One region of the Roseateles sp. PN1 genome, then DNA from elsewhere that is predicted to be linked to it. Evidence: predicted binding sites of a transcription regulator. Region 1 holds the regulator's gene; the other holds the start of a gene.

Region 1 (3,407 bases):
GCTGCCTGATCTGCCCGGCCGTGGCCGCCGCGACCAGCAAGACATGATGAACGAGCTGCGCAGCATGAAGGGCTTGATCGAAGAGCGCTTCGGCGCCCTGGCCTTCATGGAAAAGCTGCAACGCCAACCGACCCAGGCTCGTCTGACCCAGAAGATGCTGGAAGTGGGTTTCTCGCCCGCCCTGGTGCGCAAGCTGGTGGAAGGTTGCCCGAACGAATTCAAGCCCGGTGCCCACGGCGAAACCGCCGATGAAACCAGCTGGGCCGCCAACGTGTTGTCACGCAATTTGCTCACCGGTGAGGCCATGCCGGCACTGGAAGAGCAGGGCGGTGTGTTCGCCCTGATCGGCTCTACCGGCGTGGGCAAGACCACCACCACCGCCAAGCTGGCTGCCGCCTTTGCCACCCGCCACGGTGCGGCTCAGCTGGGCCTGATCACGCTGGACGCCTACCGGGTCGGCGCCCACGAGCAACTGCGCGCCTACGGCCGCATCCTCGGCGTGCCGGTGCATACCGCCCACGACCGCAGCTCGCTGGAAGATTTGCTCGACCTGCTGTCGGCCAAGAAGATGGTCTTGATCGACACCGCCGGCATGGCCCAGCGCGACAGCCGCACCAATGAATTGCTTGACATGCTGGCGCACCGCAGCATCACCAAGATCCTGGTCGTCAACGCCGCACAGCAGGGCGAGACGATTGAAGATGTGGTGACCGCTTGGCGCGCGCATGAGTGCCAAGGCGTGGTGCTCTCCAAGATCGACGAAGCCGTCAAGCTCGCGCCCGCCCTGGACACCCTGATCCGCCACAAGCTGCGCGTGCTGGGCGTGACCAATGGCCAGCGCGTGCCGGAAGACTGGCATCGCCTGTCGGCTCAGGCTCTGGTGCAGCGCGCCTTGCGCAGCCAAGCCGCCGGTGCCTGGCGCATGGACAGTGCCGATGTGAATCTGATTTTTGCCGGTGGGCCAGCGCTCAGCCCCCGCAGTGCCGCCGCTATGGGCACGCACTAGACCAAACCTGGGACCCCAGCCATCATGATGCGCGACGTGAATCCTCATACCCTTGCCCCGCAAGACCAGGCCCATGGCCTGCGCCGGCTGTTCGCCAGCTCGCGGGTGCGCTTCATTCCAGTGGTCAGCAATCCGCATGTCATGGGTGCAGGCGTGCTGTTGGAAGGTCTTTGCGCGGCTTTTGCCGAACTGGGTTTGCATACCCTGGTGGTGGATGCCGCCGAGTCCGCGCCTACGCCGTCCGAGCTGGCCTCGGTGGATCTGGGCGCTTGTGTGGAGAGCTTGTCCAAAGACGTCTCCTACCTGGCCGCCCGTGGCCTGCCGATGCGCTACATCAATGCCAAGGGCTCGGCCGCACAGTTTCTTGAAGTGGTGACCGAAGCCGCGCCGCAAGCCGATGTGGTGCTGCTGCACGCCAGTGCGGCGGAGTTGGCCCGTGTGGTCGCGCTGCGTGAAGTGCGCCCGGTTTTGCTGGCCGATACCGATGCCAATAGCGTCACCCACGCTTATGCTGGCATGAAATGGTTGGCGGGCCGCGCCGGGCTGATGGTTTACAGCCTACTGATGGCTTGCTCGCCGCAGCTGCGCATGTCGGAGCGGATTGCCGAACAACTGAGCAGTTGTGCCGATGGTTTCCTTGGCGCGGTGCTGCGTGACTGGGCTTGCCTGGACCCACGCACACCGAGCAGTGCCCCGATTTCGACCGAAGTGCGCCATCTGGCGCGTGAGTTGTTGATGGCCGCCCCTCCGGGAGCGGCGCTGGAGGCTTCGGTCGATGCCAGCCCCTTGCGGCCCGTGGCCCGCTCGCTGATGCGCCCCTCGGCGCCGCAGCCTGCCCGCACTGTCGCTCGCCCGGCCGTCGCCGCCATTTACTGATTGCAGCTGGAGCTGAAGATGTATACCGCCAAAGGCCGCCTCGATAACTCCTCCCTCATCAAACAGTACAGCCCGCTGGTGCGCCGCCTGGCCCACCAGATGATTGCCAAGCTGCCCGCCAATATCGAAATCGATGACCTGATCCAGGTCGGCCTGATCGGCCTGACCGATGCGCTCTCGCGCTTCGACGTGGGCCAGGGCGTGCAGTTCGAAACCTTCGCCACTCAGCGCATTCGCGGCGCCATGCTCGATGAGCTGCGCGGTGGTGACTGGATGAGCCGAGGCACCCGCCGCCAGCAACGCGATATCGAAGGCGCCGTGCGCAAGCTGGAGCAAAAGCTCGGCCGCGCCCCGGCCGAAAGCGAGATCGCCGCCGAGATGGGTGTCAGCCTGGCCGACTATCAGGAGTTGCTCGGCAAGGTGCGTGGCACCCAGCTGGTCTACCTGGAAGATATGTCCGGTGACGAGGGTGATGAAGACTTCTTGGATCGCCACGTGGCCGATCACAGCAACAACCCGATGCTCAAGCTGCAGGACCATCGCATGCGCGAGGCCCTGGTGGCGGCCATCAAGAACCTGCCCGAACGCGAGCAGTTCATGATGAGCATGTACTACGAGCACGATATGAATCTGAAAGAGATTGCGGTAGTCTTGAAGGTCACTGAATCGCGGGTCTGCCAGCTGCATAGCCAAGCCATTGCCCGCCTGCGGGTGAAGTTGCGCGATTGGTGAGTTCGGCGAACAAGGTCTGAAACTAAGGCTGGCAGCGTCGCCCGAGAGCCACCGCCAGCGGTTTGTGCAAGCAAGCAATCAAGAGAGGGCAGATTGATGCGGTTCTGGTGGACACCCCGGCCGAATGGCCCAGCCGCAGCCCAGTCGGCCGCACAAGCCCCCTCTGAATTGAACGCCTCTGCGAACAGCACGGCTGCGGCCATGAAGCAGGTGGTTCAGCAAATCTCCCGCGCCATTTCCAATGTTGGTAAAGACGCCGCCGAGGTGCGCGGGCTGTTGGAAGACACCCAAAAAGTCGTGCTTGCCCAAGCCGAGGCCATGGGCGCCTTGTCGCAGGATTTGGCTTCAGTGCGCGAGGCGCAATCTGCCATCAGTCGCTCAACCGCCCAATCCGGCGCCGCTGTGGTGCGAGCCAGCCAGGCGCTGGACGGTGTTGGCAACGAGGTTGGCGGCATTGTTCAAACCTTGCACCAGGTCTCGGACGCGGCATCCGAGATCACAAAAATTGCCTTGCAGACGCGACTAGTGGCCTTCAATGCCTCGGTTGAGGCGCGGCGTGCCGGCGAGGCCGGGCGTGGTTTTGGTGTCGTGGCCGATGCCGTCAAGGCTTTGGCCGGGCAAGTGGAAAACTCATCCAAGGCCATCATGGGCACGGTGTCCGCATTGGACACGCGCATCGAGGCTTTCAGCCGCGAGTTGCGCAATGACCCCGGCCACGCCAGCCGCAGTGCCATTCATCAAGCGTTTGCACAAGTTCAGGCGGATGTGGGGCAGATCAATACTTCGGCCGAGC
Region 2 (3,407 bases), on a different contig from region 1:
CCAAGCAAGGGCAGCGGCGCGCAGGCAAAGGAGAGAAAAATGGCCACCATCACATCCACCGGCATTGGCAGCGGGCTCGACGTTGAGACCATCGTCTCCAAGCTGATGTCGATCGAACGCCAGCCGGTCGTCAATTTGCAAACGCGCGCCACCGCGCTACAGGCCAAGCTCTCGTCCTACGGCAAGTTGCAAAGCAATATCAGCACCCTGAAGGACGCGGCCACCAAGCTGAACAACCCGGACATCTGGGGCGCCAATTTATCGACCTCCTCGGACGCCACCGCCGTCACAGCGGCCACCAGCCAAAGCTCGGTGGCCGGCAACTATGCCGTCAAGGTGACTCAGCTGGCCAGTGCGCAAACCATCAGCAGCACAGCCTACCCGGCCAATGCCACCACGGTCGGGCAAGGCTCGCTGACCATCGAGCTCGGCGCCTGGACCGCCAACAACGCCACCTTCACCCCTACGGCAGGCAAGTCGGCGGTCACGATCAATATCGGTGCCGGCGAAGACAGCCTCACCGCCGCCCGCGACAAGATCAATTCCTCCGGCGCCGGTGTCGTGGCTTCGGTGGTGACGGACAGCCAGGGCGCACGCCTGGTGCTGCGCTCAGCCAGCACCGGCGCCAGCAATGGTTTTCGCGTTTCCGCCAATGAAACCGCGCCCGGGCCGGGTGGCGGCGCAGGCCTGTCCGCCCTGGCCTATGACCCCAGCAATAGCGTCAACACCGCGACCTTGGCGCAAAGCGCCAAAAGTGCGATGGGCACCATCAACGGCATTGCCGTGGTATCTGAGACCAACTCGGTGGCCAATGTGATTGACGGCCTGACCGTCAACTTCGCCAAAGTGACGCTGGATGCGACCGGCGCGGCCAGCGAAGTCAATCTGACCGTGGGGCCGGACAAAGAGGCGATCAAGAAGGCAATCACCGACTTCACCACCGCCTACAACGCCTTGGCCACCTTCATGAAGGAACAGACCAAGTTCGTCCCCAAGTCAGGCACCACGGCCGCCACCGCAGGACCGCTGCAAGGTGACAGCACCGCCATCGGCCTGCAGGGTCAACTGCGCAGCTTGGTCAGCAGTTCCAGCACCTTGGGCGGCAGCTTGACCCGGTTCGCCGACATCGGACTGGACCCACAAGCCGATGGCACGATCAAGATCACCACGGCCAAGCTCGACAGCGCCCTGGGCAAGATGGGTGATCTGAAAAAGCTCTTCTCCGGCCTCGACAGTGCCGACGCCAGCAACAACGGCTTGACACAAAAGATCCGCGACCTGACTGACAAAGTGCTGAGCTTCGACGGGTCGCTGAACTCCAAGCAAACCGGTTTGCGCGACTCCATCAACCGCAACGGCAAGGATCAAGACGCCATCAACTTGCGGCTTGCTCTGGTCGAAAAACGCATGCGCAACAGCTACACCTCGCTGGACAAGAGCATGGCCAGCCTGAGCGGACTGCAAAGCTACGTCACGCAGCAGTTCGGCAACAAATAAGGCTGAGTCCGGCCAGGCAAAAAGCCACTCAACGCCCTGCGCAGCCGCTGGCTCGCAGGGCGTTTTTCATTTCCACGGCCAAGTGTGAACTTGAGCATGAATAAAGCCTAGTTCAGACTAAAAAAGATCAATTCGAGCAACTCAAGTTTGCCGGCGAGGGGTCGAAAACTATTCAACACAGCACAACTTGGGACGCAAATATGTACGGTAGCACCTCATCCCCTTTCGCATCGCGCACCCAAAGGGCGTCGATGTACAGCAAAGTGGGACTGGAGACCGACGTGCACGGTGCCAGCCCGCACCGACTCATCAGCATGCTGTTTGACGGCTTGTTCGATGCCATGACCCAAGCCCGCGGCGCAGTCCAGAACGGCAATAACGAACTCAAGAATCGCGCCCTGACCCGTGCTGTGCGCATTCTGGATGAAGGCCTGAAGGCTGGGCTGAACCTCGACTCCGGCCCCCTGGCCAAAGATTTGAACGATCTGTATGCCTATCTGTGCATGCGCCTGACCCGTGCCAACCTGCACAGCGACGCCGCAGCGATTGAGGAATGCCAGCGCATCCTCAGCCCGGTGCGTGAAGCCTGGACGGCCATTGGCAGCAATAACGAACTGCAACGCGCAGCCTGATGATGAAGCAATCCAAGGCAACACCCAATCAACACCCAAAGTCTCTAGCGGATCTAGCGATGAATACTCAACTCTTGAGCTACTACGAAGCCATTGAACAAGCCAGCGCCGACATGTTGAGCGCCGCCCGTTGCGGCAATTGGGATGAGGTGGTCAAACTCGAAGGCGCTTGCGTGCTGCTGATCTCGCAGCTCAAGCATGCGGCCTCGGCCAAGCAATTGGCCCCCGATGAAGCCAAGCTGAAGACGCGCATCATGCAGCGCATCTTGGTCAACGACGCTGAGATCCGCCACCTGGCCGAACCCTGGCTGGATGATCTGGACCGCGTGATGACGGGAAAAAGCAAAACTCTGCACTGATCGGCCAGAATGCACTGCGGCCGCCCACTAGGGCACGGCCGCAGCGCCATCTTGTAGACCTTTGATGACAAGCCAAACCACCTCCCCGCCATCGCTCGCCGCGCCCGATCAGGACGCCGCGGGCGATTTCCGCATTCAGACCCCGGCCGAAATCCTCCAACTGCTGCAGGGGCTGCAGCGCGAGCAGATCCGCATCAGCCTGCATGGCGCCAATGGCGCTTGCGTGCAAAGCTGCTTGAGCGCGGTGAATGCGAGCGAGGCCTCGCTGGGCTTTGATGCGCATCGCCAGGACCCGCAGTTGCAGGCATTGCTGAGCGCCGACGAGGTCACGGCCGTGGCTTATCTGGATCAGATCAAACTGCAGTTCGAGCTCGACGGCCTGATGCTGCTGAACAGCCCGCAGATCAGCAATGGCACCGTGCTGCGCGCGCCATTGCCCGGCACGATGTACCGCTTTCAGCGCCGCCAGGCCTTCCGTGTGCGCCCCAATACCCGCACGCCGCAAGCCCGCCTGCCCGACCCACAAGCACCCGAGCAGCAACTGCGCCTGCGCATCCTCGACCTCAGCCTGGGCGGACTGGCCCTGCTGTGGCCAGAGGATCAAGCGCCGCCGGCGATCGGCACGCCCATTGCTTCGGCACAGATCGAGCTGGACCGCGACACCCGCTTCGAGGCCAGCCTGCGGGTGCAAAACAGCCGCGCCGACCCCGACGGTGGCCTGCATCTGGGCCTGGTGTTTGAGCGCATTGATGCCGACGCTCAGCGCAGCTTGCAGCGCTTTGTCGACCAAATGCAAAAACTCGGCCGTTTGCTCAGCAAGCGCCCCGCTGCAGCGTGAACGGTCTTCGCCACGGTCACTCAAAAGTCAGCCGTGGCTTCACGCTGCTGGAAGCGGTGACCGTGATCGCCATCACCTGCA

The links. The regulator FliA, encoded in region 1, starts transcription of late flagellar genes. The targets are predictions, from matches to a motif close to CTAAAGTTTNNNNNNNNNNNGCCGNTA.
Region 2: a site for FliA is predicted at 1,638-1,664, ahead of fliS (flagellar export chaperone FliS). Genes of this name have one in related genera too.

Annotation. Positions count from the first base shown of each region.
Region 1 is NZ_JBCARA010000004.1:8,307-11,713, forward strand. It holds gene flhF (flagellar biosynthesis protein FlhF) at 1-1,006, shown strand, start outside; gene AABB87_RS07265 (MinD/ParA family ATP-binding protein) at 1,043-1,882, shown strand; gene AABB87_RS07270 (RNA polymerase sigma factor FliA) at 1,901-2,614, shown strand; gene AABB87_RS07275 (methyl-accepting chemotaxis protein) at 2,783-3,407, shown strand, end outside.
Region 2 is NZ_JBCARA010000016.1:92,995-96,401, reverse strand. It holds gene fliD (flagellar filament capping protein FliD) at 40-1,497, shown strand; gene fliS (flagellar export chaperone FliS) at 1,749-2,129, shown strand; gene AABB87_RS20815 (flagellar protein FliT) at 2,189-2,488, shown strand; gene AABB87_RS20810 (flagellar brake protein) at 2,553-3,326, shown strand; gene AABB87_RS20805 (type II secretion system protein) at 3,323-3,407, shown strand, end outside.